2 linked regions of the Sediminicoccus sp. KRV36 genome follow. The protein of the gene in region 1 interacts with the protein of each later gene in a pairwise test. Links are inferred from orthologs where the notes say so. Each region holds a gene or a part of one and is shown on either strand. Other genes may lie near its edges.

Region 1 (11,528 bases):
TAAAGTCGCGGGCGATCAGGGCGCGGACCTTCTGCGCCTTCAGGTAATAGGCGTCGTAATAGCCGGCACTCAGCACATAGGTGCCGATCATGATGCGGCGCTTCACCTCGGCGCCAAAGCCGGCCGCGCGCGTGCGCTCATATAAATCGCGCAGATCGGAATCGCGTTCCGTCACGCGCAGCCCGTAGCGCACGCCGTCATAACGAGCGAGGTTGGAGGAGGCCTCGGCCGGTGCGACCACGTAATAGGTGGGCAGCGCGTATTTCGTGTGCGGCAGGCTGATCGGGATGATCTCCGCCCCCTGCTGCTTCAGCCAATCCAGCCCCTGCTGCCACAGCGCCTCGATCTCCGGCGCCAGGCCCGGCAGCGTGTATTCCGCCGGCACGCCGATGCGCAGCCCCTTCACCGAACGGGTGCAGGCGGCCGCAAAATCCGGCACGGCGATATTGGCGCTGGTGCTGTCCTTGGGGTCATGCCCCGCCATGCTGCGCAGCAGGATGGCGCAATCCTCGACGGAGCGCGCCACCGGTCCCGCCTGATCCAGCGAGGACGCAAAGGCCACGATGCCCCAGCGCGAGCAGCGCCCATAGGTCGGCTTGATGCCGGCAATGCCGCAAAACGCCGCCGGTTGGCGGATCGAGCCGCCGGTATCCGTCGCCGTGGCGCCCATGGCCAGGCGCGCAGCCACCGCCGCCGCCGAACCGCCGGAGGAGCCACCCGGCACCAGGCGCTTCTGCGGGTCATTGGCGCGCGACCAGGGATTCTCCACCGGCCCGAAGGCGGAGGTGGTGTTGGAGGAGCCCATGGCGAATTCATCGAGGTTCAGCTTGCCGAGGAACACCGCGCCATCGCGCTTGAGGTTCCCGCTGACGGTGCTCTCATAGGGCGGCACGAATTCGCCAAGGATCTTGCTCGCCGCCGTGGTGCGCAGCCCCTCGGTCGCGAAAAGATCCTTGATGCCGAGGGGGATGCCCTCCAGCGCACCTGCCTCGCCCTTGGTGCGCCGCGCATCGGAGGCATGGGCCTGCGCCATGGCGGCATCGCCGGCCACGGTGATATAGGCGTTGAGGCGCGGATTCAGCGCCTCGATCGCCTTGAGATAAGCGCCCGTCAGCTCAACGGCGCTGATCTCGCGCTGATCCAGCGCGCGCAGCCCCTCGGCGAGGGTAAGATCGGTCGGGCGCATTATTCCACCACCTTCGGCACACCAAAATATTCGCCCTCGCGGTCGGGCGCGTTGCGCAGCACGGCATCCGCCTGGCCGCCATCCGTCACGGCATCTTCACGCCAGGGCAGGGCAACCGGGTTGGGCGAGCCGCCGGCCATGGGCTCCACACCCTCGGTGTCCACCGCCTGCAATTGCTCGATCCAGCCCAGGATGCCGTTGATCTCGGCCTGGAGCTTTTCCACATCGGCATCATCGAGGCGCAGGCGGGCCAGGTTGGCCACGCGACGCACCGCCGCAGCATCAAGCGACATGTTGGCGCATACTTCCTTTGGTGAACGCGGCGGACCATAAGGCCGGGCATGCCTCTCATCAACATGGCCGAGTTGCGAAGCCTTTTGCCCCGCCACGCGCGGCTGCTGGGGCTTGACCCCGGGGCCAGGCTGATCGGCCTGGCGCTCAGTGATGTGACGCTCATGCTGGCCAGCCCCTATGGCAACCTGAAGCGGGGCAAGCTGCTGGCCAATGCCGCCGAAATCCGCGCCATCGCCGACAAGCAGGGGGTTGGCGGGCTAGTGGTGGGGTTGCCGCTCTCCATGGATGGCACGCGCGGCCCGGCGGCGCAGGCGGCGGGGGATTGGGCGCTGGCCCTCAGCGATTCGGCCGGCCTGCCCTGCGCCATGTGGGATGAGCGCCTGTCCAGCGCCGCCGTGAACCGCATGATGATCGCGGAGGCGGACATGACCCGAAAGCGCCGCGCGGCCCAGGTGGATGCAGCCGCGGCGGCCTATATGCTCCAGGCCGCACTGGATGCCACGGCCCCCCGCTTGGACGCGCCCCGCCCATCGCGCTACATGAACGACTTATGAGCGGATTCACCTACCCCATCCTGCCCACCGGGCATCTCCTCGCCATCGAGGGGCTGGAACCGCCGCATATCTCCGCCCTGCTGGACCTGGCCGAGAGCTACGCCCTGCTCAACCGCCAGGGCAAGACGCAGCGGGACCTGCTGCGCGGCCGCACGCTGATCAACCTGTTCTTCGAGGACAGCACCCGCACCCGCACCAGCTTCGAACTCGCCGGCAAGCGGCTGGGCGCCGATATCGTCAACATGTCGGTCTCCACCAGCAGCGTGAACAAGGGCGAAACCCTGCTCGACACCGCCGCCACGCTGAACGCCATGCACACGGATCTGCTGGTGATCCGCCACGCGCAATCGGGCGCGCCCGCTTTGCTGGCGCAGAAGGTGGATGCGGCCGTCATCAATGCCGGCGATGGCACGCATGAGCACCCGACCCAGGCGCTGCTGGATGCGCTGACCATCCGCCGCCGGAAGGGAAGGCTGGAAGGGCTGGTCGTCGCCATTTGCGGCGATGTGCTGCATTCGCGCGTGGCGCGCAGCAATATCCATCTGCTCTCGGCGATGGGGGCCAGCTTGCGCGTGGTCGGCCCGCCGACGCTGATTCCGGCCGAATGCGCGCGTCTCGGCGTGGAAGTCCATCACGACATGCGCAGCGGCCTGGCCGGTGCGGATGTGGTGATGATGCTGCGCCTGCAGCGTGAACGGATGAATGCGGGCCTCGTTCCCTCCCCGCGCGAATTCTTCCGCTTCTACGGGCTGGATGCCGCCAAGCTGGCCTACACCAAGCCCGACTCCATCGTGATGCATCCGGGCCCGATGAATCGCGGCATCGAGATTGACAGCGCCGTGGCCGATGACCCCGACCGCAGCGTGATCGGCGAGCAGGTGGAGATGGGGGTCGCCGTCCGCATGGCCGTGCTGGACATCCTGTCCCGCGACCTGCGGCGGAACGCGTGAATCCGCCGCTGCGCCTGGCGCGGCCCGGGGAAGCCCCCGCGATTCGCGCCATGGTCCGCGCGGCCTACGCCCATTACGTGCCGCTGATCGGCATTGAGCCGCTGCCCATGGTGGATGACTATGCGGCCCGCATCGCCGCAGGCCAGGCCTGGGTGCTGGAGCAGGATGGCCAAATGGCCGGCCTGCTGGTGCTGGAGGACACGCCCGAAGGCCTCCTGCTCGACAATATCGCCGTGGCGGAAGCCGCCCGTGGCCAGGGCCATGGCCGTGCCATGATCGCCTTTGCCGAGGCCGAGGCCCGCCGGCGCGGCCAGCCCTGCCTCTGGCTCTACACGAATGAAAAAATGACCGAAAACATCGCCCTCTACACCCGGCTCGGCTTTGTCGAGCTCCGGCGCGAGGAGAAATCCGGGCGCCATGCGGTCATCATGGAGAAACGCCTGTGACCCGCCCTCTCCTCATCACCAATGCGCGCCTGCTCGACCCCGCGACCGGGCTGGACGCCCCCGGCGCGCTCCTGCTGGACAATGGCCGCATCGTGAGCCTGACCGGCGCCCCGGCCGAGGGCGCCGAGAGCTTTGACGCGCAGGGCGCCTGCCTCTGCCCCGGCCTCGTGGACATGCGCGCCAGCATCGGCGAACCCGGCGCCGAGCACCGCGAGACCATCGCCAGCGCGGCCCAGGCGGCGGCGGCGGGCGGCATCACCACCCTCGCCATCCTGCCCGATACCGAGCCCACGCTGGATGATCCGGCGCTGATCGAATTCATCATCCGGCGCGGCGAGGCGACGGGCAGCCTGACCCTGCTGCCCTATGCCGCCGCCACCCGGCATTGCGCCGGCAAGGACCTCTCCGAATACGGCCTGCTGCGGGAAGCGGGTGCCGCCGGATTTTCCGATGGCAGCAAGGCCATCGGCTCCTCGCGGATGATGCGCCTGGCACTGTCCTATGCGCGCGCTTTCGGCGCCATGGTCGTGCAGCACCCCGAGGACCCGTCGCTGGCCGGCACAGGCTCGGCCACCGAGGGCGAGCTGGCCACGCGCCTCGGCCTGCCCGGCATTCCCGCCGCGGCCGAGGCCATCATGGTGGCGCGCGATGTGGCCCTGGCCCGCCTGACCGGCGGCCATGTTCATTTCGGCCATGTCAGCACGGCGGCGGCGCTCGAGCTGATCCGCGCCGCGAAGGCCGAGGGCCTGCGCGTCACCTGCGACACGGCGCCCCCCTATTTCGACCTGAACGAAACGGCCATCGGCGATTTCCGCTCCTACGCCAAGCTCAGCCCGCCCTTGCGGCGCGAGGCGGATCGGCTGGCTGTGGTGGCGGCCCTGGCGGATGGGACGATTGACGCCATCGCCTCCGATCACCAGCCGCGCGACGCGGATGACAAGCGCCTGCCCTTCGCCCAGGCCGAGGCGGGCGGCGTGGGCCTCGCCACGCTGCTGGGTGTCACGCTGGCGCAGGTGCATGGCGGGCAGTTGCCGCTGCTGGCGGCGCTGGGGCTGATGACGCATCGCCCGGCCGCGCTGCTGGGCCTCGAATCCGGCCGCCTGGCGGTGGGTGCGCCGGCCGATCTCTGCCTGTTCTGGCCGGATCGCGCCTGGCAGGTGAAGGCCGGCCAGCTTCCCGGCAAGGCGCAGAACTCGCCCTTCGATGGCCGCGCCCTGGAAGGCAAGGTCATGGCGACCTTCAAATCCGGGCAGAGGGTCTTCGGATGAGCGACGGCATTCTGGCGGGCGGGCTGGCGGCCCTGCTGGCGGGGCTGCTGGGCTCCATTCCCTTCGGCCTGCTGCTGACCCGCGCGGCTGGCCTGGGGGATATCCGCGCCATCGGCTCGGGCAATATCGGCGCAACCAATGTGCTGCGCACGGGCAAGAAATGGCTGGCGGCGGCCACGCTGCTGCTGGATTTCGGCAAGGGCGTACTGGCGGTCTGGCTCGTCACCACGCTGTTCGGGCCGGGGCATGCGCCCATGGCGGCCCTTGCCGCCGTGCTCGGCCATTGCCATCCGCCGTGGCTCGGCGGCAAGGGCGGCAAGGGGGTTGCCACGGCGCTGGGCGTCTTCCTGGGCCTTGGCTGGGGCGTCTTCGTGGCGGCGGCGGCCGGCTGGGTCGTGGGCGCCGCGGCCTCGCGCATCTCCTCCGTCGGTGCGCTGGCGGCCATGGCGGCGGCGGCCGTGACGGGCTTCCTCGTGCTGCGGATGGACGCCGCCGTGGCAGTCGCGGTCGTGGCGCTCTACGTCACCATCCGGCACGAGGCGAATATCCAGCGGCTGCGCACGGGCACCGAGCCGCGCATCGGCGCCGGTGACTCAGGCAATGGCAAATAATGTCCCTGGCACGGCTGCGCCTCGCCCGGACCGAGGGCGTCGGGCCGGCCTTGCATCGCAAGCTTCTGGCGCGGCATGGCAGCGCGGAAGCGGCACTGGCCGCCTTGGGGCCGCGCGCCTTCCCGCGTGAGGCGGCCGAGCGCGAAATGGCCGCGCTGGCTGCCATGGACGCCCGGCTGATCTTCCTGGGCGAGCCGGATTATCCACCCTTGCTCGCGCTGATCGAGGATGCGCCGCTGGTCCTGGCCGCGCAGGGCAGCCTCGCTCCCCTGCGCCAGCGCGGCGTGGGGCTGGTGGGGGCGCGCAATGCCAGCGGAACGGCCCGCCGCTTTGCCGAGGATCTGGCGGATGCGCTGGCGGTGCGCGACATCTGCGTGATCTCCGGCCTGGCGCGCGGCATTGACGCCGCCGCCCATGCGGGCGCGCTGCGCTCCGGCAGCACCATCGCCGCCATCGCCGGCGGGCTGGACCGGCCCTACCCGCGCGAAAATGCCGCTCTCCAGGCCCGCATCATCGCCGAGGGCGGGCTGGTGTTGAGCGAGGCGCCGCTGGGCACCGCCCCCCTCGCCCGCCACTTCCCGCGCCGCAACCGGATCGTCGCCGGGCTTTCGCTGGGGGTGGTGGTGATCGAGGCGGCCCTGCAATCCGGCACGCTCATCACCGCGCGCCTGGCGGCCGAGGCCGGGCGGGAGTTGTTCGCCGTGCCCGGCAGCCCGCTGGACCCCCGCTCGCGTGGCTCGAATGACCTCATCCGGCGCGGCGCACGGCTCACGGAAACGGCCGAGGATGTGCTGCAATTCCTGCCCGAGGCACCCGCTGCCCTGCCCATCCTGCGCCTCGCCGAATTGCCCGAAATTCCGGTGGAAGCCATGGAAGATGCCCCTCCGGCTTCGGGTGGGGCGGCACAAGTGATTGAAATGATAGGTGCAACCCCGATACCGGTTGACGAGTTGGGTCGTCGCTGCCAGCTATCCCCAGCAGAGCTCTCGGCCATATTGCTTGAATTGGAATTGGCAGGGCGCATCGAAACCCTGCCCGGGAACCGGGTGGCACTGGCCTGATTGCAGGCCGCGAAGGACCCAAAGTGACGGATATCGTCGTCGTCGAAAGCCCCGCCAAGGCAAAGACCATCGAGAAATACCTCGGCGGGGATTTCCGCGTCCTCGCCTCCTTCGGCCATGTGCGGGACCTGCCGCCCAAGGATGGCTCGGTCCGCCCCGAAGAAGATTTCGCCATGGATTGGGAGGCGGATGAGCGCGGCCAAAAGCAGATGCGCGCCATCAGCTCCGCCCTGCGTGGCGCCAAGCGCCTTTACCTGGCCACTGACCCGGATCGTGAGGGCGAGGCGATTTCCTGGCATGTGAAGGACATGCTGGAAAAGGCCGGCGCGCTGAAGGGCGTGCATGTCCAGCGCATCACCTTCAACGAGATCACCAAGCGCGCCGTGCAATATGCCATGGCCCATCCGCGCCAGCTGGATATGCCGCTGATCGAGGCCTATCTCGCGCGCCGGGCGCTCGATTACCTGGTGGGCTTCACCCTCTCGCCCGTGCTGTGGCGCAAGCTGCCGGGCAGCAAATCGGCCGGCCGCGTGCAGTCCGTCGCCCTGCGGCTGATCTGCGAGCGCGAGAGCGAGATCGAAGCCTTCATCGCCCGGGAATACTGGACGGTGCAGGGGCGGTTTCAGACGCCCGCCGGCATCCCCTTCTCGGCCCGGCTGACGCATCACGAAGGCAAGAAGCTCGATCAGTTCGATCTGTTCAACGAAGCGCTCGCCCTGGCGGCGAAATCCGCCGTGGAGGCCGCGCCATTCAGCGTGGGCTCGGTCGAGAAGAAGCGCGTCAAGCGCAACCCGCCCGCCCCCTTCCAGACCAGCACGCTGCAGCAGGAAGCCAGCCGCAAACTCGGCTTCGGTGCCCAGGCCACGATGCGCACGGCGCAGGGGCTGTATGAGGGTGTGGCCATTGGCGGCGAGACCGTCGGCCTCATCACCTATATGCGGACCGATGGCGTGCAGATGGCGCGCGAGGCCATCCAGGAGCTGCGCGGCCACATCAAGAAGGAATTCGGCGAGGAGTACCTCCCCGGCGCCCCGCGCGAATATTCCAGCCGCGCCAAGAACGCGCAGGAAGCGCATGAGGCGATCCGCCCCACCGATGTCAGCCGCACGCCCGACTCTGTCGCGCGCTACCTGAGTGACCAGCAGCGCAAGCTGTATGAGTTGATCTGGAAGCGCGCTGTCGCCTCCCAGATGCAATCGGCCGAGCTGGACCAGACCGCCGTCGAACTGGTGGAGCCCACCGGCAAGACCAAGCTGCGCGCCACCGGCAGCGTCATCGCCTTTGATGGCTTCCTCAAGCTCTACCGCGAGGATACGGATGACGCGGCGGATGACGCCGATGAGGATAGCCGCATCCTGCCGCCCATGCGCGAAAAGGACCCGGTAAAGCGGCAATCGGTCGAGGCCACGCAGCATTTCACCCAGCCGCCGCCGCGCTATTCCGAGGCGTCGCTGGTGAAGAAGATGGAGGAGCTCGGCATCGGGCGCCCCTCCACCTATGCCAGCATCCTGCAGGTGCTGCAGGACCGCGAATATGTGAAGCTGGACAAGCGCCGCTTCACGCCCGAGGACCGCGGCCGCCTCGTCAGCGCCTTTCTCGTCGCCTTTTTCGAACGCTATGTGGATACGGGCTTCACCGCCGGGCTTGAGGAACAGCTGGATGATATTTCCGGCGGGCGCGCCGAATGGCGGGCCGTGATGCACGCCTTCTGGAATGATTTCCGGGGTGCGGTGGACGCCACCAAGGATCTCAAGATCAGCGACGTCATTGACCGTCTGGATTCGGAACTGGGCGCGCATTTCTTCCCCAAGCGCGCCGATGGGGGGGACCCGCGTTCCTGCCCCTCCTGCTCCTCGGGGCGGATCGGGCTGCGGCTGGGGCGCACCGGCGCCTTCATCGGCTGCTCCAACTATCCGGAATGCCGCTATACCCGCCCGCTCGCGGTGCCCGGTGCCGAGGGCGAGGGCGGCGGCGTCCTGGCCGATGGCGTGCGCATCCTGGGCGCTGATCCGGTCAGCGGGCTGGAGGTCACGCTGCGGCGCGGCCCCTATGGCATCTATGCCCAGCTGGGCGAGGGCGGCGTGGACGCCAAGGGCAAGCCCACCAAGCCCCGCCGCGCCAGCCTCTCGCGCGGGATGGACCCCGAGGTGATGACGCTGGAATCGGCGCTGGCGCTGCTCTCCATGCCGCGCATCGTGGGGCTGCATCCGGAGACGGGGGAGGAAATTTCCTCCAATCTCGGCCGTTTCGGGCCTTATCTGAAGATGGGTGCCCTCAGCAAATCCCTGGACCGGGATGATGACCCGCTGACCATCGGCCTGAACCGCGCCATGGCGCTGATGGCCGATGCCAAGCCGCGCGGGATCACCCTGGGTGACCATCCGAAGGGCGGCATCGTCGAGGTGCGGCGCGGGCGTTTTGGCCCTTACCTGATGCACGGGACACGCGTGGCGAATTTGCCGCGCGGGACGGAGATGGAGGCGGTAACGCTGGAAGAGGGCATCGCCATCCTCGCCGAAAAGGGCAAGGAATTGCCGCCGCTGAAGGGCCGCGGCGGCAAGAAGGCCCCGGCGAAGAAGGCCGCCCCCAAGAAGGCCGAGGCCGTGGCGGCGCCGGTCAAGAAGGCGCCGGTCAAGAAGCCCGCGGCGAAGAAGGCGGCGCCGAAAAAGGCCCCGGCCAAGAAGGCAGCCGCCAAGAAGCCTGCCGCGAAGACCTCCGCTGTAAAGACAGCCGCCGCCAAGAAGAAGGCGGCCGGCTGAGATGCCCCGCAGCGGGCCGCCGGCCAAGGGGCACAAGGCACGCAAATCCAACGCGAAGCGGCGTGAGGGGGAGCCCAGCCCCCCGCCGCAAAAATCCGGCCGGGCCAAGGTCAAGACGGCGCCCAAGGGGGCACCCATGCCCAGCAAGGCCGACCTCAAGCTGTTCCTGATCAGCATGGGCGGCCGCGTCGGCAAGAGTGAGATCGCCCGGCATTTCGGCCTGCACACCGAGCAGCGGCCCGCTTTGCGCCAGCTGCTCTCCGAGATGAAATTCGAGGGCAGCGCCATGCCCGTGGGCAAGCGGACCTTCGCGGGCGAGGCCGCGGGCGCGCCTGTGCCGGTGGCCGCCCCACCCGCCAATGTGATCCCCGGCGCGCGGTTCAAGCCTGCCGCCCCGGCGCGCGCCTTCACCAGGACAGATCGCGGCACGCCGCCCGACCGCAACGGCCCCCCCGCCCGCGGGCGCATCCCCAGGCCGCCGGAGGAAGCGCCAGCCGAACCCCGCGCAGCCGCACCCACCCGACTGCCCGAAACCGCCGTGGTGGAAATCTTCGGCACCGACCCCGATGGCGACCCCATCGCCCGCCCCGTCGCCTGGGAGGGCGAAGGCCGGCCCGTCATCTACATGCACCCCGAACGGCGCGGCCAGACCGCGCTGGCCGCCGGTGAGCGCGTCCTGGCCAAGCTGCGCCACATCACCGGCGAGAAATTTGAGGGCCGCACCCTGAAGCGCCTCGGCGCCGTGGAAGACCGCCGCCGCATCCTGGGCGTCTTCCAGGATGGCCGCATCATCCCGACCGACCGGCGCCAAAAGGCCGAATGGACGGTCCCCCCCGGCGAGGCGGGCGGCGCCCATGGCGGCGAGATCGTGCTGGCCGAAGCCCTGCCCTCCACCGGCTTCGGCCTGCGCCCTGCGCGCATCGTGGAGCGCCTGGGCCGGCTGGGCGAACCGCGCTCGGTTTCGCTGATCTGCATCCACGCCCATGGCATTCCGGAGCTGTTTACCGCCGAAGCCGAGGACCAGGCCGAGCGCGCCGAAGCCACGCCACTCGGCAAGCGGACGGATTTGCGCGCCACGCCGCTGATCACGATTGACGGCGAAGATGCGCGGGATTTCGACGATGCGGTTTACGCCGAACCCGATGGTGATGGCTGGAAGATCACCGTCGCCATCGCGGATGTGGCGCATTACGTGACGCCCAATTCGGCGCTGGACCGGGATGCCTGGGCCCGCGGCAATTCGGTCTATTTCCCCGACCGCGTCGTGCCCATGCTGCCCGAGGCGCTGTCCAATGGCTGGTGCAGCCTGAAGCCCCTGGAGGAGCGCGGCTGCCTGTTCGTCGAGATGCATTTCGACGCCAGCGGCACCAAGACGCACCACAAATTCGGCCGCGGCCTCATGCGCAGCTTCGCGCGCACCACCTATGAGCAGATCCAGGCCCTGCTCGATGCGGGCGAGGAATTGGCGGGCGTCCCCGAAGGCCACATCACCCGCCTCTACGCCGCCTTCCGCGCCCTGCTGAGCGCGCGCGAGCGGCGCGGCACGCTGGACCTCGACCTGCCTGAGCGCCGCGTCATGCTGGATGCCGAGGGCAATGTCACCGCCGTCATTCCCCGCCCGCGCCTGGACAGCCATCGCCTCATCGAGGAGTTCATGGTCGCCGCCAATGTCTGCGCGGCGGAGGAGCTGGAGCGGCTCGGCCAGCCTTGCATGTACCGCATCCATGCGCCGCCCTCGGAGGAGAAATACAACTCCCTGAAGGAGTTCCTCGGCACGCTCGGGCTTTCGCTGAACCCCGTGGGCCAGCTTCAGCCGCGCGACTTCCAGACCCTGCTCGATAAGGTGAAGGACACGCCCGAAGCGCGGATGGTGAATGAGACGGTGCTGCGCAGCCAATCCCAGGCGGCCTATGAGCCCGACAATATCGGCCATTTCGGCCTGGCGCTGCCGCGCTACGCTCATTTCACCTCGCCCATTCGCCGCTATGCCGACCTGCTGGTGCATCGGGCGCTGATCCGCGGGCTGAAGCTCGGCAAGGATGGGCTCTCCGAGCCGGAAACCGCCCGCTTCCCCGAAACCGGCGAGCACATCACCGCCACCGAGCGCCGCGCCGCCGCCGCCGAGCGGGATGCGGTGGACCGCTACCTCGCCGCCTATCTGGCGGATCGCGTGGGCGCCACCTTCGCCGCCCGAGTCTCGGGCATCCATGCCTTTGGCGTCTTCGTCACCCTGACCGAGACGGGCGCCTCGGGCTTCGTGCCGATGAAGGCGCTGCCGCAGGATCACTGGATCGTCTCGGAGGACAAGCGCAGCGTGGTGGGCCGCCAATCGCGCCAGGTGATCCGCCTGGCCGATGAGGTGGAAGCCCGGCTGCGCGAGGCCAATGCCCAGACCGGCA
Region 2 (11,503 bases), 1.8 Mb from region 1 along the record:
GCGCCAGGGCCGCAATCCCCGCACGGGTGAGGCGGTGGCCGTCGCCGGCAAGGGCATGCCGCATTTCCGCCCCGGCAAGGAGTTGCGCGCCCGGGTCAATGGCGGCCAGGACCCCGGCGAGGGCGGGTGATCGCCTATCTCCTGCCCGCAATTTTCGCGGCGGCTCTCGCGGCTTTCGCCCTGGCCAATCCAAACCCCGTCATCATCACCTTCTGGCCCGAGGGATGGGTGGCGGAATTGCCGCTCTGGCAAGCCATCCTGGGCCCCTGTCTCGTTGCCTTCCTGGGTGGCGCGCTGACCGTCTGGCTCGCGCATCTGCCGGACAAGCGCAGTGCGGCGCAGCTGCGCCAGGCCGCCGCCCTGCTTGACGCCGAACTCGCCAGCCGCGATCCCAGGCCCGCCAAGCCGCGCTGAGGATGTATTCGAGTCATGCTGCACCGCCCCACCGGACCTGAAGGCCGGCTGATCGTCGCCCTGGATACGCCGGGGCTGGCGCGCGCCGAGGCGCTGGCCGGGCTTGTCGCGCCCGCCGCCGGGCTGGTGAAGCTCGGCCTGGAACTGTTCTGTGCGGCCGGGCCCCCTGCCCTGGCGCGGCTCGCGCCCCATGCGCCGGTGTTTCTCGACCTCAAGCTGCATGACATTCCAAATACGGTGGCCGGCGCGGTGGCTTCGCTGGCACCGCTGGGCGCCGCCATGCTCACGCTGCATGCGGGTGGCGGACCCGCCATGATCACGGCGGCACGCCGCGCGGCCGAGGCGGCCGGTGCCGCCCGGCCCATCCTGCTGGCCGTCACGGTGCTCACCAGCATGGATGCCGAGCAGCTGGGCGCGGTGGGGGTCGCGGGCGGCCCGGCGCAACAGGTGCTGCGGCTGGCGCGCATGGCCATGGATGCCGGCGCCGATGGCCTCGTCTGCTCGCCGCGCGAGGTGGCGCTGATCCGTGACGCGCTGGGCGATGCGCCGCTGCTGGTGGTGCCCGGCATTCGCCCGGCGGGAAGCGCCGCCGGCGACCAGGCGCGCATCGCGACACCCGAGGATGCGGTGGCGGCGGGGGCCGACTGGATCGTCGTCGGCCGCCCCATCACCGAGGCCGCGGACCCTGCCGCCGCCGCCGCCGCCATCGCGGCCAGCCTGCGGAGATGAGCATCGAGGTCAAGATTTGCGGCGTGAACTCGGCCGAGGCGCTGCGCTGGGCGGCCGATGCCGGGGCGGATTTCGTGGGCTTCGTCTTCTTCCCCGCCTCGCCCCGCGCGGTCACGCCTGCGCAATCCGGCGCCATTTCTGCCAGCCTGGCCGGCGGCCCACGGCGCGTCGGGCTGTTCGTGGACCCGGATGATGCGCTGCTGGAAGCCGCCCTCGCCACCACCGCCCTCGATGTGATCCAGCTGCATGGGGAGGAGACGCCTGGGCGCGTCGCCGCCATTCGCGCGCGCTTCGGGGTGCCGGTCATGAAGGCCATCGGCATCGCGACCGAGGCCGATCTCGCGCAGATCGCCCCCTTCGCCGAAGTGGCGGACCGGCTGTTGCTGGATGCCAAGCCGCCGCCCGATGCCGTGCTGCCGGGCGGCAATGCGGCCCCCTTCGAATGGCGGCTGGCCCGCCTGGCCCGGATCAACCGGCCCTGGCTGCTGGCGGGCGGGCTGACGCCGGCCAATGTGGCCGAGGCCATCGCGGCCAGCGGCGCGCCCGGGGTGGATGTCTCCTCCGGGGTGGAGCGGGCGCGCGGCGTGAAGGATGCGGGGCTGATCCACGCCTTCATCGCGGCCAGCAGGGGTTGGGAAAAGCCGCGCGCTTCTATATGAGAATGGGCCAACGCCAGACCCCGGGAATGCCCAGTTGAACCAGCTCCTCAAGCCCAATACCTACAAGAGCGGCCCTGATTCCGCCGGCCGCTTCGGCGGCTTTGGCGGCCGCTACGTCGCCGAGACGCTGATGCCGCTGATCCTCGAGGTTGAGGCCGCCTACGCCAAGGCCAAGGCGGACCCTGCCTTTGATGCCGAATGGCGCCGGCTGCTGAAGGATTATGTGGGCCGCCCCAGCCCGCTCTGGTTCGCCGAGCGCATCACCGAGCATTGCAGGGCGAAGGCGGAGCCCGGCCACGGGGCGAAGGTCTATTTCAAGCGCGATGAGCTGAACCACACCGGCGCGCACAAGATCAACGCCGTGCTGGGGCAGATCCTGCTCGCCCGCCGCATGGGCAAGAAGCGCATCATCGCCGAGACGGGTGCGGGCCAGCATGGTGTCGCCACCGCCACCGCCTGCGCGCTGTTCAACCTGCCCTGCACCGTCTTCATGGGCGCCACCGACGTCGAGCGGCAGCAGCCCAATGTGTTCCGCATGAAGCTGCTCGGCGCCGAGGTCATCGCCGTCACCAGCGGCGCCGCCACGCTCAAGGATGCGATGAATGAGGCGCTGCGCCACTGGGTCGCGAATGTCGAGGACACCTATTACTGCATCGGCACCGTGGCCGGCCCGCACCCCTATCCGATGATGGTGCGCGACTTCCAATCCGTGATCGGCGAAGAGACGCGCGTGCAGATGCAGGAGGCCGAGGGCCGCCTGCCGGATGTGCTGGTGGCCGCCATCGGCGGCGGCTCCAACGCGATGGGGTTGTTCTATCCGTTCCTGGATGACCCCTCCGTTCGCATGCTGGGCGTCGAGGCCGGTGGCCATGGCGTGGACACGCCGGAGCATGCGGCAAGCCTGACAGGCGGCCGCCCCGGCGTACTGCATGGCAACCGTACCTATCTGCTGCAGGATGAGAATGGCCAGATCCTGGAAGGCCACTCGATCAGCGCGGGGCTCGACTATCCGGGCGTCGGCCCCGAGCATTCCTGGCTGCATGAGCTCGGCCGCGTCGAATACGTGAACGCGACGGATAACGAGGCGCTGGATGCCTTTCAATTGTGCTCCAAGCTGGAGGGCATCATCCCCGCCCTCGAACCGGCGCATGCGCTGGCTCATGTGCTGAAGGTCGCCCCCACCCTGCCCGCCGAGACGCTGATCGTGATGAACATGTGCGGCCGTGGCGACAAGGACATCTTCACCGTGGCTGGCCATCTGGGCGTCAAGCTGTGAGCCGGATCCCCGCCAAATTCGCGGCACTCAAGGCAGCGGGGCGCGGCGCGCTGATCACCTATCAGCAGGCCTATGATCCCGACCCCGCCACGTCGCTGGCAATCATCCGCGGCCTGCCTGGCGCGGGTGCCGACCTCATCGAGGTCGGGATGCCGTTTACCGACCCGATGGCGGATGGCCCCTCCATCCAGCTGGCCGCGCAGCGGGCGCTCAAGGCCGGCGCCACCCTCGCCGGCGTCTTGGCGCTGGTGCGGGATTTCCGCACGGGGGACGACACCACCCCGATCGTTCTGATGGGCTACTACAACCCCATCCTGTCCTATGGCGTGGACCGCTTTTGCACCGATGCCGCCGCCAGCGGCGTGGATGGCCTCATCGTCGTGGACGTGCCGCCGGAGGAAGCCCATGAGATCGAGCCCCAGGCCAGGGCCGCCGGCCTCGATCTGATCCGGCTGGTGGCGCCGACCACAGATGACGCGCGGCTGCCGCGCGTTCTCGAGGCGACCAGCGGCTTTGTCTATCACGTTGCCATCACGGGCATCACCGGCACACGCAGCGCCAGTGCGGCGTCGCTGGAATTGGCGATCCCGCGCATCCGCCGGCACACGGCGCTGCCCATCGCCATCGGCTTCGGCATTCGGACCCCAGCCCAGGCGGCTGAGGCCGCCGCGCTGGCCGATGGCGCCGTGGTTGGCACCGCCCTGGTGGATACCCTCGCCAAGTCGCTGGACGAGCAGGGCCGCGCCAAGCCCGACAGCGTACGCAAGGTGCTGGACCAGGTCCGCGAATTGGCCGACGCCGTCCGCGGCTGAACAGGGCAAGGCGCGGCGGCGCTGAGGAAGTGCCCTACGCGGAAAGGCTCCAAGACTCATCCGGATCGAACGTGGGTCTGGCGAGCGAAATACCGGACCAACGGTCGGGACAGTCGGCCATGCGGCAAACGCGGTGCTCTCAATGCATAGCGTCACGCCGGAGGCGCATATGCCGTCGCTGACTGTGACGGCACCATTCATGCCGTCGACGGGGCGGCCACTACGGTCAGCGCTCTTACGTCTGTCCCGTAACCGCCCGAAGGGCACTTGAATCAGGAAAGCGCATCACCGAAAAAACATGATGCGCGCGATGCTTGACTCGATGGTTACCGACCACTTTCTGGCTAGTCCCGAAGTGCGGGCACAGGCGGATGCATTGGTGCGCGATCGCCGGTTAACTTTATTGACCACTCATGTGCAACGCGATCAGGTCGGCCAAACTCCAGACGAAGCAAAGCGCGCCGGCCTTCTTGCTGTTCAGCAACGGTTGACGCCCATTGCAACCCACGGACTGGTTTGGGATATCTCAAACTGGGACGAAGGATACTGGGGCAGTCCCGAGGCAGGAGAACGAACTGTTGCGCTTGCCGGCAACTCACCAAAGCACATGGCAGACGCCCTAATAGCAGTAACCGCCGAAGCAAACTCGGACGTTTTAGTTACCGATGACGCCCGCCTGCGAAAGCGCGCAGAGAGGCTCAATTTCGCCAAGCCCATTTGGAGTTTCGATCAACTGGCCCAGTGGATCGCCTCCGAAAGCGAGATAGCTACGCCGTAGCCAGCGCAATCTTGACCGCGGCGAGCGCTTCCTCGGCCTTATCCGCATCCGGTCCGCCCGCCTGGGCCATCTCGGGCCGGCCACCGCCGCCCTTGCCGCCCACGGCGGCCGAGGCCGCGCGCACCAGCATCACCGCATCGGCGCGGCCCTTGGCCACCTCGCCCACGCCGACCACGATGCTGGCCTTGCCCTCGGCCGTCGAGACCAGCGCGACCACATCCGCCGCACCGCCCTTGAGGATGGCCTCGGCCAGGCCCTTGAGTTCCTTGCCCGGCATGTCGCCCAGATGGCGCAAGGCGAGGCGCAGCCCGGCGACGGTTTCCACCTCGATGCCAGCCGTCGCCATCTTCTTGCGCGTCTCGGTCAGGTCCCGCTCCAGCTGGCGGCGATCCTCCACCAGCGCCAGCACGCGGGCCGGCAGATCGGTCGGGTTGACCTTCAAGGCGGCGGCCGTCTCGCGCAGCAGGCGGGATTCCGCCTCCATGGCGGCATAGGCGGTGGCCCCCGTGATCGCCTCAATGCGGCGTACGCCAGCCGCGACGGCGCCTTCCGAGACCAGGCGAAACATGCCGATATCGCCGGTGCGCCGCACATGCGTGCCGCCGCAGAGTTCGATAGAGTAGTGGCCCTTGCGGTCCACCGCCGCGGGGTCATGCCCCATGGCGACGACGCGGACTTCCTCGCCGTATTTCTCGCCGAACAGCGCCATGGCGCCTTCGGCCACAGCGGCATCGGGCGTCATCAGCCGGGTGGTGACTTCGGCATTCTCGCGGATGCGCGCATTCACCTCGGCCTCGACCCAGGCGAGGTCCTCGGCGCCGATCGGCGTGGGCTGGGAGACGTCAAAGCGCAGGCGATCGGGCGCAACCAGTGAGCCCTTCTGCGCGACATGCGTGCCCAGGCGCCGGCGCAGCGCCTCATGCAGCAAATGCGTGGCCGAGTGGTGCGCGCGGATGGCGCCACGCCGCGTCGGGTCCACCTCGGCGATCACCGCCTGGCCGACGGTGACATCGCCGCTTTCCACCTTGCCGATATGCACGAAAAGATCGCCCAGCTTCTTCTGCGTGTCGCGGATGCGGATCACCGCATCGCCCACGCGGATCACGCCGGCATCGCCCTGCTGGCCGCCACTTTCGCCGTAGAAGGGCGTCTGGTTCAGGATGATCGAGACATCGCGGCCCTGGGCGACGCTATTGACCGAACCGCCATCGGCGATGATGGCGGCGATGGTGCCCTCGGCGCGCTCGGTCGAATAGCCGAGGAACTCCGTGGCGCCGAGCTTCTCCTTCACGTCGAACCAGAGCGTCTCGGTCGCGGCCTCGCCACTGCCGGCCCAGGCGGCGCGGGCGCGCTTCTTCTGCTCGGTCATGGCGACATCGAAGCCCGCCACATCCACCTGGCGGCCCTCGGCGCGCAGCGCGTCCTGCGTGAGATCGAGCGGGAAGCCGTAGGTGTCGTAGAGGCGGAAGGCGACGTCACCCGGCAGCGCCTCGCCGGTGCCAAGCTTGGCCTTCTCGGCCTCCAGCAAGCCAAGACCGCGATCCAGCAGCGTGCGGAAACGCGTCTCCTCCAGCTTGAAGGTCTCGGTGATGAGGGAGGCGGCGCGGCTGAGTTCGGGATAGGCGGCGGCCATCTGCCGCTCCAGGGCCGGGAACAGGCGATGCAGCAGCGGGTCCACGGCGCCCATCATGTGCGCGTGGCGCATGGCGCGGCGCAGGATGCGGCGCAGCACATAGCCGCGGCCCTCATTCGAGGGCAGCACGCCATCGGCCATCAGGAAGGCGCCGGCGCGAAGGTGATCCGCCACCACGCGATGGCTGGCGCGGAATTCGCCATCCGGTTCCTGCCCGGTCAGATGGGCGGATTCGAGGATGATGGCGCGGAAGGTATCGGTGTCGTAATTGTCGTGCTTGCCCTGGAGGATGGCGGCGAAGCGCTCCAGCCCCATGCCGGTGTCGATCGAGGGGCGGGGCAGCGGGTTCCGGGTGCCCTTGGGCTCCTCCAGATACTGCATGAAGACCAGGTTCCAGATCTCGATGAAGCGGTCCCCATCCTGATCGGCGCTGCCGGGCGGGCCGCCGAAGATCTTGTCGCCATGGTCGAAGAAGATTTCCGAGCAGGGGCCGCAGGGGCCGGTGTCACCCATGCGCCAGAAGTTATCATCGGTGTCGATCCGGATGATGCGGTCCTCGGGCAGCCCCGCAATCTTCTTCCAGAAGCCCGCCGCCTGCTCATCCTCGGAATAGACCGTCACCAGAAGGCGGTCCTTCGGCAGGGCGAAATCCTTGGTGATCAGGTTCCAGGCGTGTTCGATCGCCTGCTCCTTGAAGTAGTCGCCAAAGGAGAAATTCCCCAGCATTTCGAAGAAGGTATGGTGGCGGGCGGTGTAGCCGACATTGTCCAGGTCATTGTGCTTGCCGCCGGCGCGCACGCATTTCTGCGCGGTGGTGGCGGTCACATAGTCGCGCTTCTCCTGGCCGATGAAGGTGTTCTTGAACTGCACCATGCCGGAATTGGCGAACATGAGGGTCGGATCATTGCGCGGGACAAGCGGGCTGCTCTCCACCACGCGGTGGCCGTTGCGCGCGAAATAACCCAGGAAGGTCGCGCGGATATCGTTGCTGCTGCTCATGAAGGGGCGCCCAAAAACTCTGTGGGCGTGGAATTACCCCGCCATGCCGGCAGCCTCAATAGCAGGGGCTCAATAGCGGGGGCTCAATAGGCTGGCGTGGCCTCCGTCACCGAGACATGCGCCGAGACCACCTTCCAGCCCAGATCCGGGAAGCGCACCCAGGTCTGCGTCTGCCGCGCCGGCAGATCACCACGGCCGCGCATTTTGAAGATGAGGTTCACCACCGCCATATCCCGGCCAAGTGTGAGGATATCGAGGCGCAGGCGCTCCAGCTTGATGCCGGGGCCAGGCGGGCGCGCCACGCGATGGGCGTGGATCTGATCAAAGCCATAGCCGTTTTCGTGGATAGCGAGGCGGCGCGTATGCGGTGAGTTCCAGAAGGTGTCGTCCAGCACCTCCACATTCTTCGTGATCAGCGCCTCCTCGTAACGTTCGAATTTCTGACGGACTTCCTCGACGATTTCGGGGATGTTCGGGGTCATGCATGAGCCTCCAGGGCCAGGGCGGTTCGAATGAGGAGCGCATCGGCCCCGCGCGCGCCGATGAGCGAGAGGCCAACCGGCCGCCCATCCACCAGGGCACCCGGGATGCTGATCTGCGGATGGCCGGCCAGGCCGCCTTGCGCGCAAAGACACAGGATCTGGTCCCGCAGCGGCGTCAGCGCGCCCAGCGGCAGCCCGGCCCGGGGTGCCGGGAAGGGTGTGGTGGGCATGGCGAGCACGGTGCCTGGCGGCAGCAGGAAGCGCATGCGCCCGCGCACCTCACGCCGCATCAGCTCCGCCCAGCCGCGATCCGCCTCGCTGGACATGATGCCCATGACGAGGGCCTTGGCCACGCTGAACGCAAAGCGCGGATTGTCGCGCTCCACCCATTCGCGGAATGTCTCCCAGGCTTCGACCGGTTGCAGCACGCGCTGGGCGCGGCCCCAGACAGAAAGGCCGGGTGGGGCCATCACCTCGAACCGCGCATCGGGGATGAGGGCCTTGAGCCGGCGCACCATCGGCTCCAGCGCCGCGGCCGTCGCGGGTTCGGCGAAGCCGAAGGCATCGCTTGCGATGATCAGGCGTGTGGGCAGGGCTTCCGGAATCGCCTCGCCCAGCAGCACTTCGGAGACGCGGGCGAAGGTCGCCGCATCGCGGGCAAACCAGCCGGTGGTGTCGCAGCTTGGTGCCTGGGGCAGCATGCCGGTCAGGTCCAGCCGCCCATGGGTGGGGCGAATGCCGTAAAGCCCGCAGAAGCTGGCCGGCACGCGGACGGAGCCGCCGGTATCGGTGCCCAGCGCCGTGTCGCAAAGCCCCTGCGCCACGGCACTGGCCGAGCCGGAGGAGGAGCCGCCAGGCACATGGCCCGGGGCCGCCGGGTTCAGCGGCGTTCCCTCAAAGGCATTCTCGCCCAGGATGCCGAGCGAGACCTCATCGGTGATGGTCTTGCCCATGAGCGTGGCCCCGGCATCGAGCAGCGTCTGCACCGCCCAGGAGTGCCGGGTGGGCAGGGGGTTCTGCCGCGCCCAATCGGGGTTGCCGCCGCCGGTCGGCTGGCCGGCGATGTCGAACAGGTCCTTGGCGGCGAAGCTCAGGCCCGAGAGGGGGCCAGCGGCCCTCCCCTCGATCCGCACGGAAATGCCAGGGACGAAGGGGGAAGTCATGCGGCGCGCTCCAACGAATCAGGCGCGCAGCTTGGCTGTGCCTGGGCCGGCTGGCTACTCCTCCTCGGCCGGCGCATCACTGTCGGGCGCCACCATCATGGCGCTGGCGACAACGGTGGCCTGACCGCGGATGCGCTTCTCGATGCTGTCGGCCATCGCGGGATTGTCGCGCAGATACTGCTTCGCGTTTTCCCGACCCTGGCCGATGCGCTGGCCGTCGCAGCTGAACCAGGCGCCGGATTTCTCCACGACACCCGCCTTCACGCCGAGATCCACCAGCTCACCCACCTTGCTGATGCCCTCGCCATACATGATGTCGAACTCCACCTGCCGGAACGGCGGCGCCATCTTGTTCTTCACCACCTTCACGCGGGTCTGGTTGCCGGTGGTTTCCTCGCGGTCCTTGATCGCGCCGATACGGCGGATTTCGAGCCGGCAGGAGGCGTAGAATTTCAGCGCATTGCCGCCCGTGGTGGTCTCGGGGTTGCCGAACATCACGCCGATCTTGAGGCGAATCTGGTTCAGGAAGATCAGCAGCGTGTTGGAACGGCTGACCGTGCCCGTCAGCTTGCGCAAAGCCTGGGACATGAGGCGCGCATGCAGGCCGACATGGGTATCCCCCATCTCGCCCTCCAGCTCGGCCTTGGGCACCAGGGCCGCCACGCTGTCCACCACCAGCACGTCAATCGCGCCGGAGCGGACCAGCGTATCGGCGATTTCCAGCGCCTGCTCGCCGCCATCGGGCTGGCTGATCAGCAGGTTCTCGACATCCACGCCCAGCTTGCGGGCATAGCCGGGGTCCAGCGCGTGCTCGGCGTCAATGAAGGCGCAGGTGCCGCCCTTCTTCTGAGCCTCAGCGATGGCATGCAGCGCCAGCGTGGTCTTACCCGAGGATTCCGGGCCGTAGATCTCCACGATGCGCCCCTTGGGGAGCCCGCCAATGCCAAGCGCCAGATCCAGCCCCAGGGAGCCGGTGGAGATCACCTCGATCCCCTCCATGGCGCTCTTGCTGCCCATCCGCATGATCGAGCCCTTGCCGAAAGCCCGCTCGATCTGGCTCAGCGCGGCGTCAAGCGCCTTCCCTTTTTCCATCCTGGAGATTCCTTACAACCCATGGCGGTATGACCCGGCCAGATTACACGCAAAACAGAAAGCCCCAAACCGCCCTTGGCCCGAAACTTCGCCCGCGCTGATGTTCTATTAATGTTCTTTTTTGAACCGCGCCGCAAGAGGGATGAAAGCGCCAGCCACCGCCATTTTCAGCGCATCCGGCGTGTAGGGCTTGGCCAGGAAGCGAAAACCCTCGGCCGCCAGATCCGAATCCACCACCGCCGCCGCGTAGCCCGAGAGCAGGAGAATCGGGACCTCCGGCAGGATGGCGCGCGCCGCCCGGGCCAGGGCCAGCCCGTCCATGCCGGGCATCGCCACGTCGGTCGCGATCATGCAGGGGCGCAGGCCGGCTTGCAGCTGCTCCAGCGCCTCCTCGCCATCCAGGGCCGAGACCACCTCGAACCCGGCCTGTTGCAGGCAAAGCCCGGCCACCCGCAGCAGCGAGGGCTCATCATCCACCAGCAGGATCGGCCCGACCGGCGTGGCGAGCGGGATGGGCTGCGGGATGGGCAGCACCTCGGCCGGCCCCTCATGGCGCGGCAGCAGGACGCGGAAGGTGGTGCCGTGGCCCGGCTTGCTCTCCACCTCCATCTGCCCGCCCAGCTGGCCGATGATGCCCTGCACCGTGGCCAGGCCGAGGCCCGTCCCGCCCTGCTCCAGCTTGGTGGTAAAGAAGGGCTCGAAAATCCGTGGCAGCACCTCGGGCGGGATGCCGGGGCCGTTATCCGTGACCTCGACCATCGCATAGCGCCCCGCTGGCAGGGCCAGGCTGTCCAGCACCAGCCGCCGCCCCGTGGTGATGCGCAACACCCCCACCCCCTTCATCGCATCCCGCGCATTGACGACGAGGTTCATCAGCACTTGGTCCCATTGCGAGGGATCCACGCGAATGCGCCGGGCGGGCTCCTGCAGATCGAGCGATATCTCAATGCGTGCGCCCAGCAGGCGCGGCAGCATGCCGGCCAGTTGCCGGATGGAATCGTTCAGGTCCAGCACGCGCGGCGCCATCACCTGCTGGCGCGCGAAGGCCAGCAATTGCCGGACCAGGGCCGAGCCGCGCTGCGCGGCATTTTCAATGGCCTCCAGCTCCAGCAGGGCGGCCTCATCGCGCGCCCCGTGGCGCAGCGTGCCGGCCGCACCCAGCACCACCGAGAGAAGGTTGTTGAAGTCATGCGCGATGCCGCCCGCAAGCCGGCCCAAAATCTCAAGCCGCGCACCCAGGCCCGGCGCCATCGGCTCCAGCAGCAGAAGCGCGCCGGCGGAGGCGCCCAGCGGCACGAGGCGCAGCAACCCCACCGCCTCGACCAGGACGGGGGCCGGATGCGCGCCACCCAGCGCCGCATGGATGGCGGCCTCGGCCGCGGGGAAGAGCCGCGCCGCCACATCGCCGGGGCGGATCAGCACGGCGCCACCCAGCGCGCCACGCAGCGCCGCATTGGCCAGCACCA

Evidence for each region.
Region 2: the proteins of dprA (region 1) and recA interact in binary tests that used the Bacillus subtilis proteins (3 or more experiments, as listed by UniProt). The link is inferred for Sediminicoccus sp. KRV36 from one-to-one orthologs.

The regions. Positions count from the first base shown.
Region 1 is NZ_CP085081.1:3,665,008-3,676,535, forward strand. Bases 4,340-7,339 are described here. They hold dprA (DNA-processing protein DprA), read left to right. Parts: upstream 4,340-5,308; coding sequence 5,309-6,370; downstream 6,371-7,339. Other genes in these bases: pyrC (dihydroorotase), read left to right, coding at 4,340-4,698; plsY (glycerol-3-phosphate 1-O-acyltransferase PlsY), read left to right, coding at 4,695-5,309; topA (type I DNA topoisomerase), read left to right, coding at 6,394-7,339. Outside these bases: Asp-tRNA(Asn)/Glu-tRNA(Gln) amidotransferase subunit GatA, read right to left, coding at 1-1,186; Asp-tRNA(Asn)/Glu-tRNA(Gln) amidotransferase subunit GatC, read right to left, coding at 1,186-1,479; Holliday junction resolvase RuvX, read left to right, coding at 1,528-2,034; LHU95_RS17315 (aspartate carbamoyltransferase catalytic subunit), read left to right, coding at 2,031-2,984; LHU95_RS17320 (GNAT family N-acetyltransferase), read left to right, coding at 2,981-3,430; more of pyrC, read left to right, coding at 3,427-4,339; more of topA, read left to right, coding at 7,340-9,129; rnr (ribonuclease R), read left to right, coding at 9,266-11,528. UniProt on the Bacillus subtilis protein: Protein that helps load RecA onto ssDNA during transformation. Binds cooperatively to circular ssDNA, is able to bridge different segments of DNA. Favors the loading of RecA onto SsbA- or SsbB-coated ssDNA and formation of RecA-DNA filaments.
Region 2 is NZ_CP085081.1:1,861,515-1,873,017, reverse strand. Bases 8,019-10,993 are described here. They hold recA (recombinase RecA), read right to left. Parts: upstream 10,038-10,993; coding sequence 9,000-10,037; downstream 8,019-8,999. Other genes in these bases: LHU95_RS08510 (ATP-binding protein), read right to left, coding at 10,146-10,993; LHU95_RS08520 (amidase), read right to left, coding at 8,019-8,945. Outside these bases: ihfB (integration host factor subunit beta), read left to right, coding at 1-130; LHU95_RS08560 (LapA family protein), read left to right, coding at 127-414; pyrF (orotidine-5'-phosphate decarboxylase), read left to right, coding at 430-1,143; LHU95_RS08550 (phosphoribosylanthranilate isomerase), read left to right, coding at 1,140-1,802; trpB (tryptophan synthase subunit beta), read left to right, coding at 1,837-3,078; trpA (tryptophan synthase subunit alpha), read left to right, coding at 3,075-3,890; LHU95_RS08535 (hypothetical protein), read left to right, coding at 4,192-4,668; alaS (alanine--tRNA ligase), read right to left, coding at 4,658-7,300; LHU95_RS08525 (AtzH-like domain-containing protein), read right to left, coding at 7,384-7,782; more of LHU95_RS08520, read right to left, coding at 7,779-8,018; more of LHU95_RS08510, read right to left, coding at 10,994-11,503. UniProt on the Bacillus subtilis protein: Multifunctional protein involved in homologous recombination, DNA repair and competence.